One region of the Pseudoxanthomonas sp. YR558 genome, then DNA from elsewhere that is predicted to be linked to it. Evidence: riboswitches for the same ligand, from Rfam matches in the RefSeq annotation. Region 1 holds a riboswitch; each other region holds the start of a gene.
What was found. A riboswitch is a leader RNA that binds a small molecule or an ion and turns the genes downstream of it on or off. The one in region 1 is predicted to bind cobalamin.
Positions count from the first base shown of each region.

Region 1 (10,064 bases):
TGCATCTGGATACGCACGTCCGCGGCCTGACCGATGGACTCGACGCGTGGGTCGGCGAGAACGGGGCCACGCTGTCCGTCGGACAGGCGCGCCGGCTGGCGCTGGCGCGCGCGCTGTTGCGTGACGCGCCGCTACTGCTGCTCGATGAACCCACCGAAGGCCTGGACCAGGACACCGCCGACGCGCTGATGCGCGATTTCGCGGATGCCGCGCATGGACGCAGCGCGCTGATCATCAGCCATGCCGTGTTACCGGACGGCGTGGCGGATGCACGCTACAGGTTGCAGGACGGGAAGCTGCTCAGGGAGGCCGGACCCTTGTAGGAGCGACGTCAGTCGCGACCGCAAGAATGAAGTACCTTTGCACGGACGGATCGCGCGATGAAGGTATGAGTTCCGCGTGCGCGATGCATGTCTTTGCAAGTGCGGCGTGCGGTCGCGACTGACGTCGCTCCTACAAAAAGCAGAGTCTCAGGCCCGTGCTTCGGCCAAGGCGTCCAGGCGCGCGCGGTTGAGCAGGCGTACATGGTGCGGATCGTCGGTGGCGATGCTGCCTTCCTGGCGCAGGCGGGTGAAGCTGCGGCTGACGGTTTCCACGGTCAGGCCCAGGTAGTCCGCGATGTCGGTGCGCGTCATCGGCAGGATCACTTCGGTGTCGTCCTGGCCCTGGCGGCGGCGGCGCTGTGCCATGTCGACGAGGAAGCCGGCCAACCGCTCCATCGGGTTCAGGCGCGCGAGCGACATCAGATTGCTGCGGGTGGCGTCCAGTTCCACGCAGGCCCGCTCGAGCAGTTCGCGCTCGAGTTCGGGATGGTCGTTGCACAGGCTGCGCATGTCGGCCATCGAGAACTCGCACAGGGTACTGTCGGTGATCGACTCGATGGTGTGCCGGTAGTGCGAGGTGCCACTGAAACCAATGAAATCGCCCGGCATCAGGAAGCCGGCGACCAGGCGACGACCATCCGGCAGCAGGCGGATCCGGCGCAGGGCGCCCTTGGTCACCGTGAACACGCCACGGCGGGGTTCGCCTTCGCGCACCAGCGCCTCGCCGGCCACCAGGCGGACGTCATCGGCCAGCGATTCCATGACCTGGGCCTTCTGCACCGGCAGCGCCGCACAGACAGCCAGATGCCGGACCAGGCAGCCGCTGCAGCCGCGCGCGGCCTGGCAGACCACGGCGTCGCCGGTCCCTGAACCGGGCACCGGGGCGTCGTTCTGGCGGAGGATGCGAAGGCTCATGGCGGTCGGCTACGTGGGTCTTCACGGGCCATGATACGCCCGCAAACCCTTGATTTCCGTACTGCGACAATCGGTCGCAGCACCCTCTTTCAGCGTGGATTCCCCCATTCAGGCGCGGATTCGGGTACAGTGCGCGCCGCTTGCCTGCGGCCGTTCGTTTCCCCGATGGTCCGCCGGCGCAGGGAATTCCCCGCGAATTCCCGCGCCCGCCCCGCTCCGACTTCTTTCGTTGCGCAAGCTCGGTAGCGCCGTTTTGGCGCCTCCGCACCCCTTCTCGCAGCGCGGTTTCAGGGAACGCTTCGAGTCACGATCTTGCCGCATTCCGCGCGTTCCATGCCGCCGCACGCTCTCGTGCCGGTGTTGCGCGCGCGTCCGGCCGACCGGCTTTGGAGCTTCGACAATGACGTTTGAAACCTTGGGCCTGGCGCCCGCCCTGCTGCGCGCGCTGGACGAACAGGGCTACACCCAGCCCACTCCCATCCAGGAACAGGCTATTCCGCTGGCCCTCGCCGGCCACGATCTGCTGGCGGGCGCCCAGACCGGCACCGGCAAGACCGCCGCGTTCGGCCTGCCGCTCATCCAGTACCTGGCCACCACCCCGCAGGAAGTCCAGCGGGGCGGCCCGCGCAAGCCGCGCGCCCTGGTGCTGACCCCCACCCGCGAGCTGGCCGTGCAGGTGCACGACAGCCTGCGTGGCTACGGCAAGTACCTGCGCATCCCCAGCACCACCATCTACGGCGGCGTTGGCATGGGCAACCAGCTGGACGCGCTGCGCCGTGGCGTGGATCTCGTGATCGCCTGCCCGGGTCGCCTGATCGACCACCTTGAGCGCCGCAGCGTGGACCTGTCGGGCATCGAGGTGCTGGTGCTGGACGAGGCCGACCGCATGCTCGACATGGGCTTCCTGCCGTCGATCAAGCGCATCCTCGCCAAGCTGCCCCGCCAGAACCGCCAGACCATGCTGTTCTCCGCGACCTTCGCCGATCCGATCCGCGAGTTGGCGCTGGAGTTCATGCACGACCCGAAGCAGATCCAGGTCACGCCGAAGAACACGGTGGCCGAGACCATCACCCACCGCGTGCATCCGGTCGATGGCAGCCGCAAGCGCGACCTGCTGCTGCACCTGCTGGCCAAGGACAGCCGCGTGCAGACGCTGGTGTTCGCCCGCACCAAGCACGGCAGCGACAAGCTGGCCACGTTCCTGGACAAGAGCGGCATCAAGACCGCGGCGATCCACGGCAACAAGTCGCAGGGTGCACGCCAGCGCGCGCTCAGCGACTTCAAGGCCGGCCGCATCAACGTGTTGGTCGCCACCGATATCGCCGCCCGCGGCATCGACATCGACCAGCTGCCGCAGGTGATCAACTTCGACCTGCCGATGGTGGCCGAGGACTACGTGCACCGCATCGGCCGTACCGGCCGCAACGGCTCGACCGGCGAAGCGATCTCGCTGGTGGCACAGGATGAAGCGAAGTACCTGCGCGCCATCGTGCGCATGCTGGGCCGCGACGTGGACCTGCGCGACGTGCCGGGCTTCGAGCCGCAGACGCCGATCCGCTGGGGCAACAGCGCGCCGGGCAAGGCCGACCTGCCGGGCGGCGAGCGCACCCCACGCCGCAACGGTCCGCAGAAGCACGCGCGTCGCCCGCACGGCGATGCGCCGCGGCACGCGCATGCCGGCCCGAAGAAGCACGGCGGCCAGCGTCGCGACGGTCGCCCCGGTGGCGCCCGCCAGGGCCAGTCGCGCCCGGCCCGCTAAGCTGCACCCTGCGCGCGGCACCCTCGCCGGTGCCGCGCGCTTCCACGCTCCAGGATCCGCCGCATGGACATCTTCAAGGTCTTCACCGTCGAAGCCGCACACCGCCTGCCGCACGTACCGGACGGCCACAAGTGCGCGCGCCTGCATGGCCATTCGTTCCGCATCGAGCTGCACCTGTCCGGGCCGATCGACCCGCGCGCCGGCTGGGTGATGGACTTCGCTGACGTGAAGGCGGCCTTCAAGCCGATCTACGACCGGCTGGACCATCACTACCTCAACGACATCCCGGGCTTGGACAACCCCACCAGCGAGCAGCTGGCCACGTGGATCTGGGACCAGACCAAGCCGGCGCTGCCGCTGCTGAGCGCCGTCGTGGTGCATGAAACCTGCACCTCCGGCTGCCGCTATACCGGCCCCTGAGCGCTGGAACCGGTTCCAGACCACTCCATACAAGCGTTTGATTTTTAACGGCTCCTGACCGTTCGTCGGATTTCCATACGCCGGTTATTGCGCTGCAACATAGATCCCTCTATGCTGCGGCGCAACAGATGGAAATCCCCTTTTAGGAGCACGCCATGACCACGCAATTCAACGAAAGCTTCAGCCAGTTCACGCACCAGTTCGCGGCCGCTGCGGCCCGTGCGAACCGCCTGGCCCTGGAAAGCGCCGAGACGGTGTTCGGCGTGCAGCTGAAGACCTTCGAAAAGAACGTCGACGCCACCACCGCCTTCTTTGGCGAGCTGGCCGAGACCCGTGACCTCGACGGTTACAAGAACCTGTGGCCGAAGGGCCTGCAGGTCGCCAAGGACAACGCCGAGCGCGTCGTCGCCGCCAGCCAGGAAGTGTTCGGCCTGAGCCTGAAGACCGGCGAAGCCTTTGGCCAGCTGGTGAAGACCCAGTTCGAAACCGCGACCGACAACGTCCAGGCCTCCGTGGCCAAGGCGACCAAGGCCGCGAAGGCCAAGTAAGCCCGCTTCAACCGGTTATTGCGCGGCCCTCCCCTCCCTCCGCGCAAACCCGACCCGGCAGCCCCCACGCTGCCGGGTTTTTTATTGCCCGAGATCAGGGCAACGCGAGGGACGCCGCCAGCGCCTGGGCCTGCGCGCCCGGGGCATGCGGCAACCGTCCCCAGCACGGCACGGGCATGCGCGCCGACAGCAGGGCGAAGTTTTCATCGCGGCGCGCCATGTCGGGGTCTACTTCGTTCGCGATCCAACCCACCAGCCGCGCGCCGTCGTCCTGGATCGCGCGCGCGCTGAGCCGCGCATGGTTGATGCAACCCAGGCGCATGCCGACCACCAGCACCACCGGCAGGCGTAGCTGTTCGACCAGGTGCCGCTGGTCGAGCGTGGCGGTCAGCGGTGCGGCCCAACCGCCGACACCTTCCACCAGCACCATGTCGGCCAGCGGATGCAGCCGTTCGAACGCGGACACCAGCACACCCAGTTGCACGTCCACGCCGGCATCGCGTGCGGCGATCTCCGGTGCCAGCGGCGCGGGCAAGGCATAGGGATTGACGTCCTCGTACGGCGGTACTGGATCGCTGGCCGCCTGCAGCGCCAGCGCATCTTCATTGCGCCAGCCTTCGGGGGTGCGTTCGCAGCCGCTGGCGACTGGCTTCATGCCCACCGCACGCAGGCCACGCGCACGGAACGCATGCAGCAGCGCGGCGCTGGCGACGGTCTTGCCCACGCCGGTATCGGTGCCGGTGACGAACAGCCTGTCCATCGCCTCAATCCTCCGCGCGCGCCGGCCAGCGGCGTGCGCCCCAGCGCTGTCCCGCCACGTGGAGCAGGCCGGTGAACGAGAGCAGGAAGTACACGCTGCCTGGCAGCGCGACCTGCCACGAGCGCGAGTCTTCGGTCAGCAGGCTGGCGATCAGCACCGACAGCAGCCCGACCAGGACGAAATACGCATGCGAGGCGAACTCGCCCGCGGCGTTGGCGGCGGCCTCGCCATCCAGTCCCTGGCGCGCGCGCGCGCGCCAGGCCAACGCGTACAAGCCGCCGATGCACGCCGACATCGACGCGAACGCCAATCCGTAAAAGGTGAACATGAAGGCGAGCGGACGCGCCCCGTTGGCGTCGTTCAGCGGCATCGGCAGCCAGCCGCCGGTGATCCACGCGAAGAAGGTGCCCAGCAGCAGGCGCAGCGGATATACGTAGACCAGCACCAGGAACACCAGCAGCAGGCTGAGCAAGGTGGCCGGCACGCTACCGAGGCGGTAGCGCCGGCTCCAGCGCACGTGCGCGTACCAGAACATCGCCACCATCGCGAAGCTGGCAGCGAACGCCGGCACGTTCTTCAGCGCCTGCAGCAGCGCGCCGATGCTGTCCGGGATGCGATCCACCGAGATCACCAGCAGCGTGACCGCGAATGCGAAGGCCGCATCCACGAACGCCTCAAGCCTCGTCACCCCATGGCCGCGCCAGCTGGCCTCGTCGTCACCTGCGCTCATGCCCACCCGTCTCCCCGTCAGGCCTGCCGATGGAATGCATCATATCGGGCCGTCGCGAGGGGCCGGGGGTAGAATCGACCGCATGTCATTCGCCTCCCAAACGCTCACCGGCAGCAAGCCGGAACAATACGCGCAGCTGGTCGAACAGGCGCGCGCCCTGCTGGCCGGCGAACCGGACCGGATCGCCAATGCCGCCAACCTGGCCGCGCTGGTCTACCACGCCCTTCCGGACTTCAACTGGGTGGGCTTTTACTTCTTCGATGGCCGGGAATTGGTGGTCGGTCCGTTCCAAGGCTTACCAGCCTGCGTGCGGATCCCGTTGGACAAGGGGGTCTGCGGAGCCGCCGCACGCACCCGCCAGACCCAGCGCGTGGACGATGTGGACGCCTTCCCGGGCCACATCGCCTGCGATTCCGCATCGCGCTCGGAATTGGTGGTCCCGCTGGTGAAAGGGGGCGAACTCGTCGGCGTGCTCGACCTGGACAGCCCTCGCCTGGCCCGGTTCGATGCGGACGACCAGGAAGGCATGGAACGCATCGCCGCCATTTTCCTGGATTCACTGACATGACAGGCACCAAGCTGCGCAACATCGGCCCCAAGTCCGCCGCCTGGCTCCGCCAGGTCGGCCTGCGCACGCAGGAGGACCTGGAGTCGGTCGGCGCGGTCGAGGCCTTCATCCGGGTCAAGCGTGCGGGGTTCCGCCCCAGCCTCAACCTGCTGTACGCGCTGGAAGGCGCGCTGCTGGATTGCCACTGGCAGCAGTTGCCGGAAGCACGCCGCGGCGAACTGCTGGTGGCCTACGACGCGGCCGCGGCCCTGCTGCCGCCGCCACGTGGCCGCCCCGCGGCTGGCCCGGTGACGACGACCCACACCGAGCAGGAAGAAGACACGGGCCCGTCCCTGAACCTGTTTGACTCGCGCGGCGACGACTGATCGCCTGGAGTGACCGCGTGGCCTGACGGCGACGCGAGCGCTTCCCGTATACTGCGCGCGCTTTCAGGTGACCCGCGCCTCGTGCCGGGTTGAAACGGGAAGCCGGTGACCCGCCCCACGGCGGCATTCCGGCGCTGCCCCCGCAACGGTAGGCGAAGACAGCCGCGGCATCGGCCACTGTGCGTCCACGACGCATGGGAAGGCGCCACGGCGGAGTGCCCTGCACTCGTTCGCAAGCCCGGAGACCGGCCTGGGAGTCCACTGGTTGCGATGCGGAGGGCGTCGCGGCGTGCCGCGCCGCTTCGCCTGCGCTGTCCGCTCCGCACCCCTTTCCATCGCGACTCCACGCCGAAGAATGCGCGCGGGGCGCGCGATGGAGTTGTTCCGATGCAGAGCCGTACTTTTTCCTCCCCTTCCCTGCTGGCCCTCGCGGTCGCGATGGCGCTGCCGATCGCGGCGCAGGCGCAGGACGCCACCAACCTCGACGAAATCGTCGTCTCGGGCACGCGTACCGAGGTGTCCATCGAAGACAGCCTGGTCCCAGCAGAGGTGATTGGCCGCGACGCAATCCAGCGCAGCCAGGCGCGCTCGCTGGGCGAACTCCTGCAGGGACGCGCCGGCATCTCGATCGCCAACCAGGGCGGTGCAGGCAAGATCACCACGCTCAATCTGCGCGGCGCCGAATCCGACCACGTGCTGGTGCTCGTGGATGGCGTGCGCATGGGCTCGGCGACCGCCGGCCTGCCGGCATTGCAGGACCTGCCGATCGACCAGATCGATCGCGTCGAAATCGTGCGCGGTCCGCGCTCGAGCCTGTGGGGCTCCGAAGCCATCGGCGGCGTGATCCAGGTGTTCACCCGCCGCAACACCGGCAAGGTGCGGCCGAACTTCCGCATCGGCGTGGGGAGCGATAGCACGCGTGAAGCCAGTGCCGGTATCGGCGGCGGCATCGGCCGCGGCTGGTTCGGCGCCGACGTGGCGTACACGCGCACCGACGGCTTCAATGCCTGCCGCGGCACCAGCGGGGATGCCGCGAACCCGTTCGGCGCCGGCTGCTTCGCCGACGAACCCGACCGCGACGGCTACCGCAACACTTCGGCCAACCTGCGCGGCGGTTACTCGTTCACCGATACGCTGACGCTGGAAGCCAACGCGCTGCGCGCCGATGGCGAGAGCGAGTTCGACGGCAGCTTCACCAACCGCTCCGAAACCGTGCAGCAGGTGTTGGGCACCAAGCTGCGCTACGCGCCGAGCGACAAGGTCAACCTGCTGCTGAGCCTGGGCCGCAACGACGACAAGTCCGACGACTTCCACGATGACGTGCCGTCCGGTTACTTCGAGACGCGTCGCTACGTGGCGTCGGCGCAGGGCGACTTCGCCGTGGCCGCCAACCAGCTGCTGACCGCCGGCATCGACTGGCAGGACGACAACGTGGAAAGCGCCACCGCCTTCGACATCACCCAGCGCGACAACCTGGCCGGCTTCGTCGAATACCAGGGCCGCTTCGGCGCGCACCAGCTGCAGGCCAGCGTCCGCAACGACGACAACGAGCAGTTCGGCAACCACACCACCGGTAGCCTGGGCTACGGGTTCGGCTTCGGTAACGGCCTGAAGCTGACCGCCAGCGTGGCCACCGGCTTCAAGGCGCCGAGCTTCAACGACCTTTACTACCCGTTCTTCGGCAATCCGGACCTGAAGCCGGAAGAGTCCGAGAGCGTCAACCTCGGCATCGCGCAGTACGCGGACACCTGGAACTGGACGTTCAACGTCTACCAGAACAAAGTTGACCAGCTGATCTCCTACGACGCGGCGATCTTCCTGCCCAACAACATCGACGAAGCCCGCATCCGCGGCGCGGAGTTCACCGTCGACTTCGCGGTCGCAGGCTTCGACGTCGCCACCCAGCTGAGCCACACCGATCCACGCAATCGGTCGGCCGGCTTCAACGACGACAACCTGCTGGCACGCCGTCCGCGCAACACCGCGCGCATCGACGTGGACCGCGCGTTCGGCGCGTTCCGTACCGGCGTGACGTTCAACGCCGCGGGTGAGCGCTACGACAACCTGGCTAACACCGTCCGCCTGGGCGGCTACAGCACGCTGGATCTGCGCCTGGAGTACGCCATCGCACCGGCATGGACGCTGCAGGCGAAGGTGGGCAACGTATTCGATCGCGAGTACGAAACCGTCGCCTGGTACAACCAGGCCGGCCGCACCTACGGCCTGAGCTTGCGCTACCAGCCGGCCGAGTGATTCGACGGCGGCACGCAACAGGAAGAAGCCCGGCATTGCCGGGCTTTTTTCTGGCTCAACCGGCAGCCAACTCCGCTCCGTCGAACAAGCCCGGTTGGGTCGCCATCTCATCCCGATCCCGGAAGCCCGACAGCCCCACGCCCACCAGCCGGTAGCGGGTGGCGCCCGGCAGGTCGACGCGTTCGCGCAGCGCCAGGGCGATATCGATGAATTCCTGCGCGGAGGATGGCGGCGATTCCGGCGTGAAGCTGCGGGTGAGGATGCGGAACTGTGCGGTCTTCAGCTTCAGCACCACCGTGCGGCCCACGCGCTCGGTCTTGCGGCTGGCCTGCCACGCCTTTTCCGCGATGCGGACGATGTGCGGCTCCAGTTCCGACAACAGCAGGTCGGTGGCGAAGGTGTCTTCGGAGGAGATCGATTGCACGGGCTGGTCGGGCTCCACGGGCCGTTCGTCGATACCGCGCGCGCGCCGGTACAGGCTGCCGCCGAAGCTGCCGTAGCGCGCTTCCAGTTCGTGCTGCGCGTGCAGGCGCAGGTCGCCGACGGTGTGGATGCCATCCGCATTCAAGCGCCCCTGCATCACCTTGCCGACGCCCGGGATGCGCTCCACCGGCAGCGGCGTCAGGAATGCTTCCACCTGGTGCGGGCGCAGGACGAACTGGCCATCCGGCTTGCGCCAGTCCGAGGCGATCTTGGCAAGGAACTTGTTGGGTGCCACGCCGGCCGACGCGGTGAGCTGCGTTTCTTCGCGGATCTGCGCGCGGATGGTTTCCGCCACGGCGGTGGCTGTCGGCAGGTCGGTCTTCGGCGCGGTGACGTCGAGGTAGGCCTCGTCCAGCGAGAGCGGTTCGACCAGGTCGGTGTGACGAAAGAAGATCTCGCGCACCTGCCGCGACACCGCTTTGTAGCGGATGAAATCGGGCGGCACGAACACCGCCTGCGGGCACAAACGCTCCGCTCGCACCGCCGGCATCGCCGAGCGCACGCCGAACACGCGCGCTTCGTAGGACGCCGCGCACACCACCGAGCGCTCGCCGCGCCACGCCACGACCACCGGTCGCCCGCGCAGCGACGGATCGTCGCGCTGCTCCACCGACGCGTAGAAGGCGTCCATGTCGATGTGGATGATCTTGCGCATCACGCGATGATATCGGCGGCCGTACGCGATCGCATGGATGCGTGCACGTTGGATACGCACGCGTGTGGAGATGCGGGCGGATCGCGTGAAACCCTTGCCGCAATTGCACTTCCGCAATGGTACGCCGGCGTATGGAAAAACCTGGTTGATTTGCATCAAGACAAGCGTATGCACATGTGTGCATTATTTGCGCCTTCGCAGAACGGACGACGCAATGAACGCCCCCGCTTCCTTCTCGCGCGAACAGCTGCTGGCCAGCGCGCGCGGTGAACTCTTCGGCCCCGA
Region 1 is NZ_FPCI01000002.1:174,659-184,722, reverse strand. Features, by position in the region: gene cydC (thiol reductant ABC exporter subunit CydC) at 1-323, shown strand, start outside; gene BM365_RS12435 (Crp/Fnr family transcriptional regulator) at 471-1,238, opposite strand; partial or broken gene BM365_RS12430 (DEAD/DEAH box helicase) at 1,639-2,943, shown strand; gene queD (6-carboxytetrahydropterin synthase QueD) at 3,061-3,417, shown strand; gene BM365_RS12420 (phasin family protein) at 3,573-3,965, shown strand; gene bioD (dethiobiotin synthase) at 4,060-4,725, opposite strand; gene BM365_RS12410 (TMEM175 family protein) at 4,730-5,455, opposite strand; gene BM365_RS12405 (GAF domain-containing protein) at 5,538-6,023, shown strand; gene BM365_RS12400 (TfoX/Sxy family protein) at 6,020-6,388, shown strand; cobalamin riboswitch at 6,437-6,657, shown strand; gene btuB (TonB-dependent vitamin B12 receptor) at 6,776-8,641, shown strand; gene dinB (DNA polymerase IV) at 8,697-9,779, opposite strand; gene fabA (3-hydroxyacyl-[acyl-carrier-protein] dehydratase FabA) at 9,994-10,064, shown strand, end outside.

Region 2 (10,064 bases), on a different contig from region 1:
GGCCTTCATCGCCGCGTCGCGTTACGCGCGCACCACCGTGGTCACCGCACGCTCGGAACAGGTGGACTTCAACCAGCCGATCCACAAGGGCGACCTGGTGGAAGTGGTGGCGCGCGTGGTGAAAGTTGGGCGTAGCTCGATGAATGTCGACGTCGAGGTCATTACCGAGAACCTGCTGACCGGCGAGCGCAAGCTGTGCACGCGCGGCCACTTCGTGATGATCGCGCTCGACCCGTTGGGCCGGCCGACCCAGGCACCGCCACTGAGCCCTGCCGAAGCGTAGGGCGGGCCTTGGCCCGCCACCACGCTCACCGCTCTACGACGATCAGGCCGCCTGCGCCTGGTCGCCGCGCAGCACCCGCGCTGCCGCCACCATCCGTTCCAATGCGGTGCGTACTTCCGGCCAGCCGCGGGTCTTCAATCCGCAGTCCGGATTGACCCATATCTGTTCCGGCCCCAGCACGGCACGCGCTTTCTCCAGCAGGTCGATCATCTCGCCGCCGGTGGGAATGCGCGGCGAGTGGATGTCGTAGACGCCTGGTCCGATCTCGTTGGGATAGCGGAACTTCACGAACGCGTCCAGCAACTCCATGCGCGAGCGCGAGGTCTCGATGGAGATGACGTCCGCATCCATCGCGGCGACGGCCTCGATGATGTCGTTGAATTCCGAGTAGCACATGTGGGTATGGATCTGGGTGTCGTCCCGCACGCCGGAGGCGCTGATGCGGAAGCACTCTACGGCCCAGTCCAAGTAGGCCTGCCAGTCCGCGCGACGCAGCGGCAGGCCCTCGCGCAGCGCGGGTTCGTCGATCTGGATCACGCCGATGCCGGCGGCTTCCAGGTCCAGCACTTCATCGCGCAGCGCCAGCGCGATCTGCCGGCACGTCTGCGCACGCGCCTGGTCGTCGCGCACGAACGACCACTGCAGCACCGTGACCGGCCCGGTCAGCATGCCCTTCATCGGCCGCTCGGTCAGCGATTGCGCATACCGCGACCAGCGCACGGTCATCGGTGCGGGACGCGACACGTCGCCATAGATGACCGGCGGCTTCACGCAGCGCGAGCCGTAGCTCTGCACCCAGCCGTTCTTCGTGAAGGCGAAGCCGTCCAGCTGTTCGCCGAAGTATTCCACCATGTCGTTGCGCTCGAACTCGCCGTGCACCAGCACGTCGATGCCGATCTCTTCCTGGATGCGCACGCAACGCGCGGTCTCGGTTTCGAGGAAGGCATCGTACTCGGCGTCGGACAGCTTGCCGCCCTTGTGGCGGGCACGCGCATCGCGCACCTCGTGGGTCTGCGGGAACGAGCCGATCGTCGTGGTCGGGAACGACGGCAGCGCGAAGCGCGCCTGCTGGGCCGCGCGCCGCTGCGGATACGGCGCATCGCGATCGATGTCGGCGGCTTCGGGCGACGCCAATCTCGCTGCGACGGCCGGGCGGTGCACGCGCGGAGAGTGGCGACGCGATTCGATGCGGTCGCGCGCGACCGCCAACGCGGCATCGGCGGCGCGCGGGTTGCGCAAGGCATCGGCCAGCACACGCAGTTCCTCGATCTTCTGCCGCGCGAAGGCCAGCCACGACTTCAGGTCTGACGGCAGGGCCTTCTCGCCGGTGACATCCACCGGCACGTGCAGCAGCGAGCACGACGGCGCCAGCCACAGGTGGCCCAGTTCCAGATGGCCCTGCGCGTACTTGGCCAGGATCAGCGCGTTGTCCAGGTTCGTGCGCCAGATGTTGCGCCCGTCCACCAGGCCTACCGAGAGCACGCGCGCTTTCGGCCATTGCTTCAGCACGTCGTCCAGCTGCTCCTTGCCGCGCACCAGGTCCACGTGCAGGCCATCGACCGGAAGCGCGCACGCCAGCGGCAGCTGCGCATCGAGACGGCCGAAGTACGTCGCCAGCAGCAGCCGGGGACGGATCGTTTTCGCGAGCACGGCGTACGCGCGCAGGTAGGCCTCGCGCGTGGCGTCGTCCAGGTCCAGCACCAGGCAGGGCTCATCGACCTGTACCCAGTCCGCACCGGCGGCGTGCAACTTCGCCAGCAGCTCCGCATAGACCGGCAGCACGCGCTCAAGCAGGGCGAGACGATCGCTGCCATCCACGGTCTTGGACAGCAACAGGAAACTCACCGGACCCAGCAGCACCGGCCGTGCGGCATGGCCGGCGGCGCGCGCTTCCAGGAACTCGGCCACCGGCTTGTCGCCGCGCAGGCGGAACTCCTGGCCTGCGTGCAGTTCCGGCACGAGGTAGTGGTAGTTGGTGTCGAACCACTTGGTCATCTCCAGCGCGCGCAGGTCCACGCCGTCCTTCTGCAGGCCGCGCGCGAGCGCGAAATACCCGGCGAGCGGATCGGCATCCGCCAGCGCGCGATAGTCGTCAGGAATCGCATCGAGCAGGAAGGCGGTATCGAGTACGTGGTCGTACAGCGCGAAGTCGTTGCAGGGCACGACGTCGGCGCCGGCATCGCGCTGCAGTTGCCAGTGGCGATGGCGTAGCCCGCGTGCGGTGTCCTGCAGGTCGGCGGCCGTGGTGTCGCCGCGCCAGTAACTTTCCAGGGCAGTCTTCAGTTCGCGCTTCGCGCCGATGCGCGGGAAGCCGAGAGTGGTAACGGTGGTCATGGTGCGTGTCCTCATGCGTGGCGGATGAGGAACGAAGGAACCGCGCGCCAGGCCAGGGCCCGCCACGCCAGCGACCTTCGCCCCCGCGGGCGAGCCGGAGTGCCGGAAGGAAGCGGCGCAGGAGGACGCGTCCGCTCGCGAAGAAGGACGCAGGCTCCGGCCGCTCCCCCTCGGAAGCTCCAGGTCAGGCGGAAGACGGTCGTGTCTTCCGGCCAGGGCAGGTCTTCGGGCTCATGGACGGGCGCGTGTGCGCTGGCCTACTTCCCACCGCTTCCCGGTCCGCGAGGACCAGTGCTGTTGGCGAGGTTCGTTTCCAAATACCGCTGCGGGGCAGCGCCGGAATAGGCCCATGGAACAGGCCGCACCGGCTTCCCTTTTAATTCCATCGCTTCATTGGGATGAAGCGATGGAAACCTTGGCGATGCGGACGATACGGCGGTGAGGCGCGGTGCGTCAAGCCAGCGCGGTCACGTTTTGCCAGGAAGAGCCGGGCTAACATCGCCAGACCGGATCGGGGAACCAGGCATGGACGCACGATGGCGCGTAGTGGCAATGAGCGTGTTGGTGTTCGTCGCGGGATGCAGCCGTGAGCGGGAATCCGGTGAGGACGCCAGCCGCGTTCCCGTGGTGCCGGCCTTCGAGTTGCCGGTATGCGACGTAGAAGAATGGCGGGGGATACGGCCCACGCCGTACGAGATCGCGAAACATCGCACGTTCGATCTCCCTGCCGCGCGTTACGCCGTGGGGGATCATCCTGCTTCGTGGGGATATACGGTCGGACTCAGGGTGGACGCTGAAGGACGTGTGCAATGCCATGAGCTGTTGGACGGAGTCCCGGGTTTGCCAACGGAACCCAATCGCCAGCAGCGTCAGGCATTGGCCGCCTTGGCCCGGCTACGGTATGCGCCGTTCCTTCGTGACGGCAAGGCGGTAGCGGCACTGATCGTTGAACAGATACCAGAGGAGCGGATACCTCCCTCGCACCGTCCGATGCCTGATGTCCCGTTGAACCAAGTCAGGATCACGCTGTCGCGGGGAGGCACCATCGCAGGATGCGGCCACTCGGTCGAGGTTGGCGGTGACGGCCAGGTCATTTTCACGGGCGGCAATTGTGTTGCCGTAGAAGGACGACATGAGTATCAGATTCCCATCAGTGACGTTCGCGCACTGACAGCCGAAGCCCGCCGCATCGATCTCTGGTCGATGGAGCCACAATATCCCTATAACGGATCCGATGCCGAAACGGCCCGGCTCGTCATCCAGATGGGCGACCAGACTCTTTCCATCTACAACGAGGGTAGCCTTGAAACAGGCGTGCCACTTGCAGTCGTACGCTTTCAAGATATGGTTGAGCGAGTCTCCCGCGCCAAAGAGTGGCACGAGCTCTCGATATTCTCGCTAGACCAGTTGGAGCGCGAGGGTTTCGATTTCAATTCCGAGGCTGGCTCCGCTATGCTGGTCCGCGCCATCGATCACGGCGACGAAGCAGTGGTACAGCGCCTGGTGGCGCTCGGGACACCGCTGCGGGTTGCACCTATGCGCAAGTACCTACTCGGCAACGACAAGCCGGAAGACCTGGCCTTCCTCGAGTTCGCGCTGCGCGAGCGGTGCGCGGTGCTGGCTGCACCGATGATCGAGCGCGGCGTCTTGTTGTCGCGCGGGAGGCCTGACCAACGGAAGCTGGATCTCGCGTTTCGGGCGGCCATCGAGAGCGGCCGGCTCGCCGCCGTGCAAGCGGTCTGGAACGGCGGCGCCCCTCTCAAGCCATCGCTGCACTACATGGCAACCCCTGTGGACCGGCCGCGCGATCGGCCACGCCGGACGTCGGTGGTGAACTTTCTGGTGCTGCCATGGCAGGATCAGGCGTGGGAGGGGCTGCCCATCGCACAATGGCTCGCGGGCCAGGGCATGCGGCTGGACGAGCGGACGCTCGACGGAAGTACCTTGCTGCATGCCGCAGCCAACGCCAACGACATCGCTTTCGTCCGCTTCCTGCTGGCGCAAGGCCTGGATGTGTCGATCCGCAACGAGCGGGGTGCGCAAGCCCTGAATGTCAGCGGGGATGAAGACATCGCCCTGGTGTTGCTCAGGGCGGGAGCCCGGACGGATGCGCCCGGCAATTCACACGATTCGTTCTTCCTGCACCAGGCCAAGCAGCGGGGCTGGTACCGAGTCCTCGAATGGCAACAACAACCCGATCAGAGCGCGCGCTGACGCGGCGCGTGCGGGGTTCGGCCCTTCCATCCGTCTATCCGGTAGAGCCTGCTGGACACACCGTGCGAATGCCGACCGACTTGCCACGTTCCCCCCAGCGCCGCCGCTGGCTGACTACCCTCGCCGCTACGCCGCTCGCCGCCATCGCCTGGCCTCGCCTCGTCTCCGCCGCTGCCTGCGACGACGCCGCGAACTGGATCCCGCCCGATGCCTTCCTCGCCGACCTGCCGCGACTGATGCAGGCGCTACGCGTGCCCGCCATCGGCATGGCCGTCGTCGAGCGCGGCGAAGTCGTGTGGTCGCGCAACCTTGGCGCGCTGAATGCAGAGACACGGGCGCCGGTAGCCGACGACACGCTGTTCGAGGATGCCTCGCTCAGCAAGCCGGTGTTCGCCTACCTGGTGCTGCAACTGGCCGACCAGGGCGTGATCGACCTCGATGCGCCGCTGGTGCGCTACCGGCGGATGGACTACCTGGCCGACCATCCGTGGGTGGATCGGGTCACCGCGCGTGACGTGCTGCGCCATTCCACCGGCATGCCGAATTGGCGCAAGGACCCGGCCCACGAGAAGCTCGTACCCGCGGTGAAGCCCGGCACACGCATCGACTATTCGGGCGAAGCGATCTTCTGGCTGCAACTGGTGGTGGAGACGCTGACCGGCGAGAGCCTGGATGCGTCGATGCAGCGCCTGCTGTTCGGCCCCGCCGGCATGCACGACAGCAGCTATACGTGGAGCAAGGCGCTCGCCGCACGCTCGGTGTACGGCCATCGCGCCGTGGAGGACGAGGAAAGCGGCATGCCGCCGCAGATGCTGCGCGACACCTGGAACGCAGCGCAGACCGTCGCGGACCGCTGGGGCAAACCGCTTTCCACCTGGCGTTACGAAGACGCCGCACGCGCGCTGCCCGAAGTGCAGGCCATCACGCCGAAGGGCCTGGTGAACTGGCCCGGCGACATCCTCGCCAACGCAGCGGCCAGCCTGCGCACCACGCCGACGGACTACGCGCGCTTCATGGCGTTGATGGTGCGCACGCCGCGTGCGCCATGGCAGATCAGCGAGGCCACGCGCACGGCGATGCTGACCAAGCAGATCGACGTGCCCGGCCGCTGGACCGACAAGGGCCTGGGTTGGAATCTCGAAGCCACGCCACGCGGCCCGGTGTTCTACCACTCCGGCAGCAACGGCGGCATCTTCAAGAACTTCGCCCTCGGCGATGCGCGCGGCCAGCGCGCGCTGGTCGCGCTGACCAACGGCGGCAGCGGCAACGTGCTGTACCGGCGCGTGGTGCGCGCCGCGACGGGACACGACCTGCTGGCGTTCGACCTATAGGCCCTGGAACACGAACGGCTCCGCGGGCTTGAAGTCCTTCACTGCGTTGCCGGCGAAGACATTGCGCTGGTCCTGTCCCAGGTCCAGCCGCAGCACCTTGCCGGTTTCCTTCGAGAAATCGACGTCCTTGAGGTCCACCCAGAAGGTGTTCGGCGTCAGCGCGGATTCGAAGAAGTAGAGCTTGCGCTTGTGGTCGGCGACCGTGCGCCAGCGGGTGGAGGAGATGTTCGGCTCTTCCGGCGTATTGATGCCGAACGGCACCGACGCGTTGCGGATCACGCTGAAGACGCTGGCCAGTGCCTTCACCGGATCCTCGGCCTTGGGAATCGCATTGACGTAGAACGAGGCGCGCGCGAAACGGTCCGACGCGCGGTTGGTGCCCGGCAGCATCACCGTGCCACCGATCTGCTTCCAGTAGGTGTTAAGCGCGAGCTGCTGGTCGAACACCGGTGAGTTGGTCATCACCTGGTACTGGCGGCCATGGTGGATCACCTGCTTGCCGTCGATGTACTCGACGATGGCGCTGTCGCCGCTGGCGTCCGACATCGACAGGTGAAGCGTGGTCAGCCGGTCTTCCCCCGGAACCTTGTCGGTCACCACGGTGAAAGGCTGCTTGCGCAGAGCATCGACCGCCTCCTTCACTGTGCCGTAGTTGTCCAGTACGTACTGCGCCCAGGCCGCGATGCTCAAGCCGGGACCGCGACCGTCGTAGGCGGGATACTCGGATTCGACCAGCCACAACACGTTGGCGACCAGGCCGGCCTCGTTCATGCCGTCGGTGGTGGAGACCTCGTAGCCGGTGGCGATCACGCTGCCGTACTTCGACGTCCAGGTCACCGAGTTCGGGCCGGCCTGTCCGCTGCGGGCCATGCCGCGCGGGAAGATCCACAGATGGGTGGCCACGTCATTCTTCCAGTCCATCGAGCGCGCAGTGATCACGTCCTCGTTGGCGCCGAGATAGACCACGCGCGTGCAAGCGGCGGCGGGCGGAGCGGCGAGCGATGACAGCAGGGTGGCGGCGAACGCAAGCGGCAGTACGAAGCGACGATCCATGACGGTCTCCGTGAAGGCGGGAACAGGTGGTGCGCGACGGCGGCGCCCGCCCTTTATGCCAGCGGGTGTGTTAAACAGCGATCCTCAGCCGCCCCCGAGATGCTGCCATGGCCATCCCCCTGTCGCCGCACCGTTCGTCCACCCGCGCGCCGCTCCTCGCCCTCCTGGCGATGACCCTCACCGCCTGCGTCAGCACGCCCGGCCCGCAGGTCGCCGGCAGCGGCACCTGCCGCGATGCGTCGCTCGGCTGGGCGGTCGGCCAACCGGCCGACGAAGCCACCCTGCGCCGCCTGTCCAGCGAAAGCGGCGCGGGCCTGGTCAATCCGATCGGCCCCACCACGGTGGTGAAGCACGATGCGCGCAAGGACCGTCTGCGCGTGTACATCGATGCGAGCAACCGCATCACGGCGGCGCGCTGCGAGTAGTCGCTCGCTCTCCCACGCCATGCGCCGCGACCACATCCTCACCCTCTCCTGCCCGGACACCACCGGCATCGTCTATCGCGTCACCGGGCTGCTGTTCGACGCCGGCTGCAACATCCTCGACGCGCAGCAGTTCGGCGACGAGGAATCCGGCCGCTTCTTCCTGCGCGTGCACTTCGACCTGCCCGACAGCATCACGGCCGAAGCGCTGCACGCGCGCTTCCGGCCGCTCGCCGACACGTTCGCGATGGACTGGCAGCTGCACGACGCGCGCCGCAAGGCGCGGTTGATGGTGCTGGTCAGCAAGCAGGGGCATTGCCTCAACGACCTGCTGTTCCGCGTGCACAGCCGGCAGCTGCCGGTGGAGATCGCCTGCGTGACGTCCAACCACGCCGACTTCGCACCGCTCGCCCAATCGTACGGCGTCGCCTTCCACCACCTGCCGGTTTCCGCCGAACACCGCGAAGAGCAGGAGCATCGCATCATCGACCTGGTCGAGCGCGAACGGATCGACCTGGTCGTGCTGGCGCGCTACATGCAGATCCTCTCGCCGACGCTGTGCGATGCGCTGGCCGGCCGGGCGATCAACATCCACCACAGCTTCCTGCCCAGCTTCAAGGGCGCCAAGCCTTACCACCAGGCGCATGCGCGCGGGGTCAAGATCATCGGTGCGACGGCGCACTACGTCACGCGCGACCTGGATGAAGGTCCGATCATCGAACAGGACGTCGCGCGCGTGGACCATGCGATGACGCCCAAGGAACTGGTGCGGATGGGCAGCGACATCGAATCGCTGGTGCTGGCCCGCGCGGTGCGCCGCCACGTGGAGCACCGCATCCTGCTCAACGGGCACCGGACGGTGGTGTTCCGGTAGGCCTGGCCGGCGTAGGGATAATCGGTGTGGGAGCGACGTAAGTCGCGAGCTTTTGGTGTTGCCAGAGGAAGAGCTCGCGACTTACGTCGCTCCCACAATCAGCCTTCCTGCCTCGTCTGGAACTCAACTGCCCACGCGCCGCCTAAGCCCGACCAGCACCGCGTACACGATGGCCAGCACCACGACCGCCACGCCGATCGCCGTCCACTCGCGCGTACTCAACGTGGTGAGGATGGCGACCATGCCGACGACCGCCAGGCCCGGAACTAGCGGACCGCCGCGCAGGACGAAAGGTTCACCGCGCTCGCGCAGGTCGGTGCGCTGCGCCCGCCAGGCGGCCGCGCAGACCATCACGTATACCAAGCAGACCGCGCCGCCGGAAATCAGCACCAGCGCTTCGAAGTTACCCACCACTGCCAGCAGACAGGCGATGCCGGCATGCGTGGCCAGTGCCAGCAGCGGCACGCGGTGGGTGGCGCTGACGCGACCGAAGGCCTGCGGCAGGTAACCATCGCGCCCCAGCGCGAACAGCAGCCGTGAGGATCCCAGCAGGTTGCCCAGCAGGAAGCCCGCCATGGAAATGCACGCGGTCACCAGCAGGGCGATGCGCGCCGGATCCCACAACCGGCCTGCGGCTTCCGCGATCGGCACGCTGCTGGTCGCCAGGGCCGGGCCCAGCACACCCTGGCAGACGATCTGCAGGCCGAGGTACAGCAGGACCACCAGCAGGATGGCGCTCAATGCCGCGCGCGGCACGCTGCGCGAAGGGTCGCGTACTTCGCCGCCGGGAATCAGCGCCGTTTCCACGCCGGAGTACGCGAACACCACCATCACCATCGCCGCGCCCAGCGCGGTCCACGAGGGCACGTCGGCGAAGGCGAAGCTGACGTGCGAGGTATCGACGAAGGCGAGGCCGACGATCACCAGCAGGAACAACGGCACCAGCTTCAGCGTGGCCAGTGTCATCACCGCGCGTGCGCCCAGCTTCACGCCGAAGGCATTGAGCGCGTAGATCGCGGCGTACACGCCCAGCAGCAGCAGCGCGCGCGGCAGCGGCGCGTCGAGGACCGGCCACAGACTGGCCGCCTGCAGCGACAGCGCGGCGGCGACGCCGGCACTGGAGGCCACGTTGCAGATCCACATCAGCGCGCCGGCCAGGAAGCCCGGCAGCGTGCCGAACACCGCGCTGACATAGGTGTAGGGCCCGCCGGTGGCGGAGGCTCGGCTGCCGATGGCGGCGAAACACAGCGCCACCGGCACCATCACCAATGCACCGGCCAGCAACGCCAGCGGCGCGGCGGCGCCGACTTGCGCCGACAGCGCCGCGGGCATCTTGAAGATGCCGCCGCCGACGATGATGTTGATGACCGCTGCGGCCAGCGCCAGGCTGCCCACCGCGCGCAACAGCGCGGCATCGCCCTGCAGCGAACGGGAAGAAGCGGGATCGGCGTCGCGGGTCATGGCGGGGGGCTCTCCAGTGGCCTGCGAGCCTGCCACGCGCGCGTGGCGAATGCGAGCCACGCGCACGCATGCGCTCATGGTGATTCGCCATT
Region 2 is NZ_FPCI01000001.1:2,241,763-2,251,826, forward strand. Features, by position in the region: gene BM365_RS10485 (acyl-CoA thioesterase) at 1-283, shown strand, start outside; gene metE (5-methyltetrahydropteroyltriglutamate--homocysteine S-methyltransferase) at 326-2,617, opposite strand; cobalamin riboswitch at 2,816-3,050, opposite strand; gene BM365_RS10495 (ankyrin repeat domain-containing protein) at 3,143-4,831, shown strand; gene BM365_RS10500 (serine hydrolase domain-containing protein) at 4,912-6,162, shown strand; gene BM365_RS10505 (linear amide C-N hydrolase) at 6,157-7,215, opposite strand; gene BM365_RS10510 (hypothetical protein) at 7,323-7,640, shown strand; gene purU (formyltetrahydrofolate deformylase) at 7,660-8,511, shown strand; gene BM365_RS10520 (APC family permease) at 8,635-9,972, opposite strand.
Region 2: it holds a riboswitch for cobalamin, as region 1 does, so the genes downstream of both, metE (5-methyltetrahydropteroyltriglutamate--homocysteine S-methyltransferase) here and btuB (TonB-dependent vitamin B12 receptor) in region 1, are expected to answer to the same signal.

Region 3 (10,064 bases), on a different contig from region 1:
CCTGCTGCAGCGTTTCCGGGATCTGTGCGATGCCCTGGATGGAGCCTTCGGACAACTTGATCGCATCGCGCGTCTCCGGCGTCCACAGGCCGAGCTTCTTCAGTTCGTCCACCAGGTAGCGGTTGACCTGCAGGAAGTCGCCCGACAGCGTTTCGCGCTTGAACAGGTTGGACACCTGCGGCTCCACGCACTCGTAGCAGCCGGCGATCGAGGCGATCGTCGCGGTCGGCGCGATGGCGATCAGCAACGAGTTGCGCAGGCCGTGCTCCTTGATGCGCGTGCGCAGGGCATCCCAGCGCTCGGTGTTCTCTGGCACGACATTCCAGGCATCGAACTGCAGTTCGCCATTGGCCGCGCGGGTGTCGGCGAACGACGGATGGCGGCCGCGTTCCTGCGCCAGCTCCACCGACGTTTCCAGCGCATGGAAGTAGATGGTCTCGGCGATCTTCGCCGACAGCGCACGCGCTTCGGCGCTGTCGAACGGCAGGCGCAGTTTGAAGAACACGTCCTGCAAGCCCATGCAGCCCAGGCCCACCGGGCGCCAGCGCAGGTTGCCGCGGCGCGCGGTTTCGATCGGATAGAAGTTCAGGTCGATCACGCGATCCAGCTGGCGCACGGCCAGGCGGACGGTTTCGGCCAGCTTGTCGAAATCGAACCAGCCATCGTCATCGAAGTGGCGGCCCAGGTTGATCGAGCCCAGGTTGCACACGGCGGTCTCTTCCGCCGAGGTGACCTCGAGGATCTCGGTGCACAGGTTCGACAGGTGGATCACGTTGCCCGCGCGCAGCGTCTGGTTGCTGGCCGCGTTGCACTTGTCCTTGAACGTCATCCAGCCGTTGCCGGTTTCGGCCAGGGTGCGCATCATCCGGCCGTACAGCTTGCGGGCGGACGTGGTCTTCATCGCCTTGCCCTGCGCTTCAGCCTGCACATAAGCGCGCTCGAAGGCGTCGCCGTACAGGTCGGTCAGTTCCGGCGTCACGCGCGGATCGAACAGCGACCATTCCTGGTCGGCCTCGACGCGCTTCATGAAGAGGTCCGGCACCCAGTTGGCCAGGTTGAGGTTGTGCGTGCGACGGGCCTCGTCGCCGGTGTTGTCGCGCAGTTCGAGGAAGTCCTCGATGTCGGCGTGCCAGGTTTCCAGGTACACGCAGGCCGCGCCCTTGCGCTTGCCGCCCTGGTTCACCGCCGCGACGGAGGAGTCCAGCGTCTTCAGCCACGGCACGATGCCGTTGCTATGGCCGTTGGTGGACTTGATCAGCGAGCCGCGCGAACGCACGCGCGTGTAGCTCACGCCGATGCCGCCGCTGAACTTGCTCAGCTGGGCGATGTCGCCGTACTTGGCGTAGATGGATTCCAGCGTGTCCTGCGGCGAATCGAGCAGGAAGCACGACGACAGCTGCTCGTGCGTGGTGCCGCTGTTGAACAGCGTCGGTGAGCTGGGCAGGTAGTCCAGGTTGCCCATGCGGCGGTACAGCGCCAGCGCTTCCGGCACGTCTTCGCTCAATGCACAGGCGATGCGCAGGAAGAACTGCTGCGGCGTTTCGATCACCTTGCGGGTGTGCGGGTGGCGCAGTAGGTAGCGGTCGTACAGCGTGCGCAGGCCGAAGTAGTCGAAGTGCAGGTCGAGCGAGGCGTCCAGTGCATCGTTGAGCTTGCGCGCGTTGGTCTGCACGAAGTTCAGCAGGCGGTCGTTGATCAGGCCGACCTCGTGGCCGCGCGTCACCGACTGCGAGAACGCGTGGATCTCCTGGCCGGTCACTTCCTTGGCGATGTAACCGGCCAGCAGGCGCGCGGCCAGGCGGCTGTATTCGGGTTCCTCGCCGGTCAGCAGCGCCGCGGTGCGGATCGAGAGTTCGTCCAGTTCGCGCGTGCTGGCGCCGTCGTACAGCCCGGAGATGGTGCGCGTGGCCACGCGCATCGGATCGATGGCGTGCAGGCCTTCGCAGTTGCGCTGCACGGCGCGCACGATTTTGTTGAGGTCCACCGGCTCGCGGCCGCCGTTGCGCTTGGTCACGCTCATCGCGGTGGCGGTGGGCGGCGGGGTCAGCGAGAACGCGTCCTTCTGGGACGGGGTGGTGCCGGCGTCGGCGACGGCGCTGTCGATCTGGGTCACGAGATTCCTCCATGCGTGGTGCACGCGGCGGCCCGTCCCTCGCGGGGCAGCGCAAGGCCGGATGGAGGATCACAGTGGGGAAGCGGCGTCGCAGGAGGCGAGATCGCGCGGACGGAAGACCGGCGTGCCCTGCTTCGCCAGCCCTCTCCCCCCGGAGATTCCGCGGCCGGCACCGCGCGGTGTGCAACGCGCGGCTGTCGGCAGGTCTTCGGACTCATGGGCGCGAAGGGCGAGCCTTCTTCCTACGTCCGCCGCTTCCCGAGGCATGGGGCCTCAGTGCTGTGTGGCGGGTTCGTTCCCAATTACCGCTGCGGGGCAGTGCCGGAGTGGCGCGAACGCGTCACCGGCTTCCCGTTTTAATCCCGTGGCTTGCGACCACCGGAACCGACAGCCACAAGATAGTGGGGGGTCCCGGAGGCGTCAACACCAAATGTTGTGTGGAACAGCGGATGTCGACGCGGCGCGGGTTTCACGGTTTCAGCGTGGGCGTCAGGCCCGCAGCGCCGCGATCGACGCGTCCTGCGCCTGCGCGTAGAGGGCGAACGGGTCGTGGATCTTCGCGCCGAGCGCGGTTTCGAACGCGTCCTGGTTGGCGTGCGCGTCGTAGGCGCGCTGTTCGCCGCCGCCGAGGTTGGACTGGAAGATGCCCGCGGCACTGACCGGCAGGAAGTCCTCGTAGACGATCGGATCGACGACGGCGAGGCCGGCACCGACCAGTGCATCCGGCGTCATGGCCGCGCGTTCGGCCGCGGGCAGGGCGTCGCCGGCATCGGTCAGGCGGTAGCGGAAGTAGCCCAGGCCTTCGCGGCGCAGCGTGGTCTCGTCATCCGGGAACGCCGCGAACGCTGCCGCCAGTCGCTGCGGATAGTCGGCCGACGTATTGCCGGCGCCGCCCGCCTGGCGCACCTGCGCGAGCAGGCGGTCGTACAACTCACGGCCGGCCGGGGTCAGCGCCAGGCCGCGCTGCTCGATCTCGCCGAAGCGTGCGCTGTGGCTGCCGGGCACCAGCGTGCCGGTGGCATCGGGGAAGGCGACTTCCTCTTCCAGCGCCTTGAAGCTGGTCTGGCGCAGCAGGATCGGCACGGCGCGGCGCGGCGGGCCTTCGATCAGCGCCTTGGCCTGGATGCCGCGTTCCAGCATCGCGGCCTGTGCGGCGTCGATGTCCAGCGTGCGCGGGGTGAGGTGGTTGATGTGCGGGCCGCGGAAGCTGACCACGTCGGCCACCAGGCGGTGCAGGCCGTGCAGCGCGTGGTAGGTCTCCAGCGAGACGGTCGCATCGCCATGCCAGCGGAAGGTTTCCAGCACCTCGGCGACGAAGCGCTGCGCATCGGCGTCGTCCAGCCCGCCGTCCCGTTCGGCTTGCGCGACCAGCGCGCTCGTGTCGGCGGTGAAGATGTCGCGGCGGGCCAGGATCGCCTCGGCTTCGGCGCGCAGCGCGGCGTCGGCGATCAGTTCCAGCCGCAGCAGCGAGGTGAAGATGCGGAATGGGTTGGCGGCCAGCGCGGCTTCGGTCAGCGGACGGAACGCGGTGGCATGCACCGGCACGCCGGCCACGGTGAGGTCGTAGTAGCCGACCGGGTGCATGCCCATCAGTGCGAACACGCGGCCCAGCATCGCCAGTTCCGCCGGCGTGCCCACGCGGATCGCACCGTGGCGCTCCAGGTCCAGGCGCTCGGTCTCGCCGGTGCGCCGCAGCCGCTGGGCGAGCGCGGGGTCGCGGCGCTGCGTGTCGGTGTTGATGTCGCCGACCAGCGTGATCAGATCGCCGTACAGCGGCACCTCGGCGCGGTACATGTCGGACATGGCCTGGGCGAACAGGCCGCGGATGCGGTCGGGCGAAACGAAGGCGGTCATGGGATTCGGCGTGCGGGCGGCGTGGGGCCACCGGGGGCGCATATTGTCGCTGGCCGCGCGCGCGCGGGCCAGCCGGATCCGCGGTGTCGTCAACCCATGGCCCGGGCGGGCGTTGTCCCCTGCGAGGTGACCCCATGACGTCCCACCCGCTGTTCCGTACGGGCCTTCTGGTCTGCGTGTTGCTGGCCGCACTACCGCTGCCCGCGCAGACCTTCCGAGAGCGCCTGCAGGGGATGCGCGATGCGTCGCGCCAGCCCGCGGCGCGTGCACCGACGCTGCCGGCCGGTGCACGCACCGTTCGCGATGTGTCCTACGGCACCGATCCGCGCCAGCGCTACGACGTCTATCTTCCTGCGCAACCGCAACGTGCGCCCGTGATCCTGTTCGTGCATGGCGGCGGGTGGGCCAACGGCAACAAGGACAATCCGGGCGTGGTCGAGAACAAGGCGGCGTACTGGTTGCCGAAAGGCTACGTGTTGGTCTCGATCAACTACCGCATGCGCCCCGACACCGCGCCGCTGGACCAGGCGCGCGACGTTGCGCGCGCGCTGGCCGACGTGCAGAAGCGCGCGCCGTCATGGAGCGCCGACCCGGCGAACGTGATGCTGATGGGCCACTCGGCCGGCGCGCACCTCGCTACGCTAGTGGGCGCGTCGTCCACGCTGTGGCGCGAGGCGGGCGCCACCCGACCGCGCGGGGTGGTCTCGCTCGACAGCGGTGCGCTCGACGTGCCGCAGACGATGCAGAAACCGCCGCTGCCCGGCATCTACGATCGTGCGTTCGGCAAGGATCGCAACGACTGGATCGCGTCGTCGCCCTACCATCAGCTCAGTCGCGATGCGGTGCCGATGCTGTTCGTCTGTTCCTCACGCCGCAAGGACGCCTGCCCACAAGGCCGCGCGATGGCGGAGAAAGCACGGGCACTGGGCGTGAGGATGGAGGTACTGCCGGAGGACCTCTCGCACGGCGAGGTCAACCGCCTGCTGGGCGCACCGTCGGCGTATACCGAGGCCGTTGCGCGCTTCATCGCGCCACGCATGCGATGAGGCGCGTCAGCGAATGATCCGCATCGCGCCCAACGCCTCCTGCAGTCGCGCGCGCGCCGTCGCTTCGTCGAAAGGCGTCGTCGCTGGCGGGTCGTAGACCTCCGGACGCGTGCCAGCGACCAGCAGATCGATCGCCAGGCAACGCCCGTTGCGTACCGAGCGATAGGCATCGACCGACTGGTAGTGGCTCATCGCCGCATCGTCGGCGCGGAAGTGGCGGAACGGCTGGCCGTCGATGCGGATCTCGTCCGGCGCTTCGGTCGCCGCGCCCTCGGGCGGATCCAGGCACGTCACCACCGCATGGCTGTCGGTGCTGGTGCCGATGCGCAGTTCGGCCGCGGTGATCTTGTCCGAGCCGTCCAGCACCAGCGCGACCAGCGGTTCGCCGCGCGCGTCGGGGGCGGCGAAGGTCTTCCAGTCGCCGTTGGACAGATAGTCGCGGGTGAAGTCGCGGCGCAGCGCGAAGCCAGGCGTGGGCGCAAGCGCAATGCCGATGTCGTCGTCGGAGAATTGGAACTGTGGCGCTTCGCGTCCGGTCACCGGCGGCGCCGGATCGGCGATCTCGGCCGCGGTCTGCGTTGCCGCTTCGACCTCTTCCTGCTGGGGCGCGCGGTCGCAACCGACGAGGAGCGTGGCGGCGACGGCGGCAAACAAGGGAATGCGGACGATGGGTTTCATGGCGCTCTCCTGCGCAACCGGTGCGCCGAGTCTGGCAAGCCGTGCGTGAAGCCGGTGCCTGCGCTTCAGCCGACCAGCAATGGCAAGGCCTGCGCTGCGGTCGCCCGCCAGACGAGGTCGACCTCGGTGGACAGCGCCGTCGGTTCCGGATTGACCTCCACCACGGTCGCGCCGTGGCGTCGTGCCAGTGCGGGCAGGCCGGCCGCGGGATACACCAGGCCCGACGTCCCCACTACCAGCATCAACGTGCAACGCTCGGCGGCGTCCACCGCAGACGCCCACGCATCGTCCGGCAGGGCTTCGCCGAACCACACCACGCCCGGGCGGATGCGGTCGCTGCATGCCGTGCAGCGCATCGGCTCGACCCGCTGCGCGCCTTCCACATAGTCGTCGAGCGCCGTGTGCGCATGTCCGCAGGCGAAGCAACGCAAGGCGAACAGGCTGCCATGCACGTGCGCCTCGACGACACTGCCGGCGCGCTCGTGCAGGTCATCGACGTTTTGGGTCACGAGCGACAGCGGCACGCGCTGCGCCAACGCTGCCAGGGCGCGATGTCCGGCATTCGGCTGCGCATCGCGCACCGCCTGCATGCGCCAGCGGTACCAGCCCCAGACCAGCGCGGGATCCTCGCGCCACGCACCGGCGGTCGCCAGGCGCATCGGGTCGAAGCGCGACCACAGGCTGTCATGCGTGCCGCGGAAGGTGGGAATGCCGCTTTCGGCCGACATGCCGGCGCCGGTCAGCACGCAGACAGTGCCGCCGGTGTCGATCGTCCGTTGCAGGGCCTCGGCAACCGCAGTGGGTACGGCGTCCACGGGCTCACGCCTTGTGCGGCGTGGCGAGGTACTCGGCGCTCTGCATCTCGATCAGGCGCGACGCCGTGCGCTCGAACGCACCCTGCAGGCGCGTACCGGCATACAGCATCGTCGGTGCATCCGCGGCGGTGCAGACCAGGTTGACGTGGCGGTCATACAGTTCGTCGATCAGGTTCACGAAGCGGCGCGCGGCATCCTCGTTCAGCGCATCGAAGCGCGGGATGCCGCCCAGCAGCACGGTGTTGAACTCGTGCGCGACCTCGATGTAGTCGGTCGTGCCGCGCGGACCCTCGCACAGCGCGGCGAAATCGAACCACGCGATGCTCTTGCCGCGGCCACGCACCGGGATCTTGCGGCTGTCGATCTCGATGTTGCCGGCGTGCGCGTCCTCGCCACCGGTCAGCTCGCGCCAGCGCGAGGCCAGCCAGGCATCGGATTCGCCATCCAGCGGCGCGCGATAGACGGGCGAGCGCGTCAACGCGCGCAGGCGATAGTCTTCCTGGCCGTCTGAGCGCAGCACCACGCAGTGCTGTTGCAGCAGGTCGATCGCCGGCAGGAAGCCCGCGCGCTGCAGGCCGTCCTTGTACAGGTTCTGCGGCGCGGTGTTGGAGGTCGTCACCAGGGTGATGCCTTCGGCGAACATGCGCTCCAGCAGGCGTGCCAGCAGCATCGCGTCGCCGATGTCGGTGACGAAGAACTCGTCAAGCACCAGCACCCGCAGCTTGCCGCGCGCTTCGCGCACGATCTTCGCCAGCGGATCGCTCTCGCCCGCATGCAGGCGAAGGCGCTCGTGCACGCCGCGCATGAAGCGGTGGAAGTGAGTGCGGTACTTGCCGCCACCCTCGCCGTGCGCCTTGTTCTGCGAGACCGAATACGTCGGCAGCGGCAGGCTGTCGTAGAACAGGTCGACAAGGAAGGTCTTGCCGCGGCCGACTTCGCCCCAGTAGTACAGTCCCTTCACCGTCTCCGGCGCCCTGCCGAACAGTCGCCCGAACAGGCCGGGTGCGCCATCGTCGGCGCGCAGCGCGCGGTGGATGCGGTCCAGCTCGGCGAGCGCGGGATGCTGCGCCGGGTCGTCCTGCCATTGGCCCTGCGCCGCGCCGCGTGCGTACACCTGCGACGGCGTCAGAGCCGTCCCTTGGACATCGTCAGCCATCACGCCGGCACGTAGGCTTTCATCGCATGCTTGATGGCGCCGCGCAGGTCCATCAGCTTGCGGTGGAAGAAATGGCTGGTTTCCGGCATCCGGATCAGCTCCGGCGGATGCGCCAGCGTGTCGATCCAGTCGTACACCGCTTGCGGCTCGACGATCTCGTCCTCTTCGCCCTGGATCACCAGCCACGGACACGTGGGTGGCGTGATCGCGGCGAAATCCCAACGCCCGGCCGGCGGTGCGATCGACACCAGCGCATCCGGTTGCAGGCCTTCGGTGGCGCGCAGCGATACGTAGGCGCCGAAGCTGAAACCGGCCAGCCATAGCTGCGTGCCCGGGCGCTGCTCGCGCACCCAAGCGACGACGGCACGCAGGTCGTCGACTTCGCCATCGCCCTGGTCGAACAGGCCGGCCGAAGCGCCGGTGCCGCGGAAATTGAAGCGCACGGTGACCGCACCGAGTTCGCGCAGGCTGCGCGCGGCCATCACCACCACCTTGTTGTGCATGGTGCCGCCCTCGGTGGGCAGCGGGTGGCAGACCACTGCAGTGACGGGCGAGAGCGGCTCGCCCTCCTCCGGCCAGTCGACGTGGGCTTCCAGCGGCCCTTCGGGGCCGTCCAGGGTGATCGGGCCGGACGCGGCGGGGAAAGCGGGATTCGTCATGAGGCCATGATAAGCCCTGCGCCCCCACGCGACCCGCGCGGCCGTGGAACGCATTACCGACGAAAGCCCAACGGCGTCGCGCGACCGGGTGTGCGATCCTGCCCGCCCCACGTCGTCATCCGCTCCACCATGGCATTCGATGCCTTCGCTCTGATCCTGACCATGCTGGCGCTCGGCATGGCGTTCGCGCGCCTGCGCGTGTTCCCCGATAACGCCGCCGATGTCCTCAATCGCGTGGTGTTGTACGTCTGCCTGCCTGCTGCGGTGCTGATCTACGTACCACGACTGCACGTGGATGCTTCGTTGTTGGGCGTGGTGGCGACGCCGTGGGTGCTGACCGTCGCCACCGTCGCGCTGGTCGCGTTGGCGACGCGCATGTTCGGTTTCCGCCGTGATGAGCACGCGGTACTACTGCTCTGTGTGGCCTTGTGCAACAGTAGTTTCATCGGTTACCCGATGGTGCGCGCATTGCTGGGCGAACATGCGCTGCCCTATGCGGTGGTGTACGACCAGTTCGGCACCTTCGTGTTGCTCTCCACCTTCGGCCTGTACGTACTGGCGCGCTACGGCGGCGACACGCCGCCCACTACGCGCGAGATCGCGCTACGCATCGTGAAGTTCCCGCCGGTCTGGGCGCTGCTGTTCGCGCTGACGCTGATGCCGGCGCAACCCCCGGTGTGGATCGGCGCGGCGCTGAAGAATCTCGCCGATGCGATGTTGCCGCTGGTGATGCTGGCGGTCGGCCTGACCATCCAGTTGAAGCTGCCGCGGGACGAGGTGAAGCCGCTGGCCGTCGGCCTGCTGCTGCGGCTGCTGGTGATGCCTGCGCTCGCCCTGCCGCTGTCGCTCGCCTTCGGCATGCGCGGCGAGATGCTGCAGGCGAACGTGCTGGAGTCGGCGATGCCCCCGATGATCACGGCCGCCGCGCTCGCGATCTCCCACCAGCTGGCGCCGCGCCTGGCCGCCGCGCTAGTCGGCTACGGCATCCTGCTGTCGCTGATGACGCTGCCGATGTGGGCGTGGGTGGTGGGGCGCCTAGCCTGAGGCCAGGGCCTGTTTTCGCATCGCGTTGACCCGACCGGTGGAAGCATCCGCGCAGGAGGGTCACGCCATGTTCGACGGATGGGAGACGCAGTTGCCGGTGCTGGGCAAGGTCGCCTTCGCGATGTTGCTCGGGGGCGCGATCGGGTTGGAGCGCGAGTTGAAGGACCGGCCGGCCGGCTTCCGCACGCACATGCTGGTCGCCGGCGCGGCGGCCTTGCTCACCGGCATGGGCGACATGATGGTGGCGCAGGCGCAGCACGACGACGATGGTCGGGTGCAGATCGATCCCTTCCGGCTGGTGGAGGCGGTGATCGCCGGTGTCGCCTTCATCGGCGCGGGTACGATGATCGCCCACCGCGGCCGTGTGGTCGCCGGTATCACCACCGCCGCTTCGCTGCTGATGGTCGCGGTGATCGGCGTGGCGGTCGGCTTCGGCCATGGCTGGTTGGCGTTGCTGGCCACGCTGATGACGTTCGCCGTGCTGTTCGTGCTGGCGTGGCTGGAACGCCGCGTCGCCAAGCGCAACGACGACGACTAATGCATCATGCGATCAGGCGTTTCGCCCCATCGCGATGCTGCCGTCCCTCACGCGGATTCGCGTTCCATGCATCGGCCATCACGCGCACCGCCTGCACCAAGGTGTCTTCGGGTTTGGCGTAGGGAATGCGCAACCACTGGTCGCTGCCGCCCTCCACACTG
Region 3 is NZ_FPCI01000001.1:2,229,894-2,239,957, reverse strand. Features, by position in the region: gene BM365_RS10475 (ribonucleoside-diphosphate reductase subunit alpha) at 1-2,020, opposite strand, end outside; cobalamin riboswitch at 2,295-2,517, opposite strand; gene BM365_RS10470 (2-oxoadipate dioxygenase/decarboxylase HglS) at 2,603-3,967, opposite strand; gene BM365_RS10465 (alpha/beta hydrolase) at 4,102-5,013, shown strand; gene BM365_RS10460 (hypothetical protein) at 5,020-5,691, opposite strand; gene BM365_RS10455 (SIR2 family NAD-dependent protein deacylase) at 5,757-6,506, opposite strand; gene zapE (cell division protein ZapE) at 6,511-7,662, opposite strand; gene BM365_RS10445 (alpha/beta hydrolase) at 7,662-8,321, opposite strand; gene BM365_RS10440 (AEC family transporter) at 8,451-9,365, shown strand; gene BM365_RS10435 (MgtC/SapB family protein) at 9,433-9,903, shown strand; gene BM365_RS10430 (MocR-like transcription factor YczR) at 9,908-10,064, opposite strand, start outside.
Region 3: it holds a riboswitch for cobalamin, as region 1 does, so the genes downstream of both, BM365_RS10475 (ribonucleoside-diphosphate reductase subunit alpha) here and btuB (TonB-dependent vitamin B12 receptor) in region 1, are expected to answer to the same signal.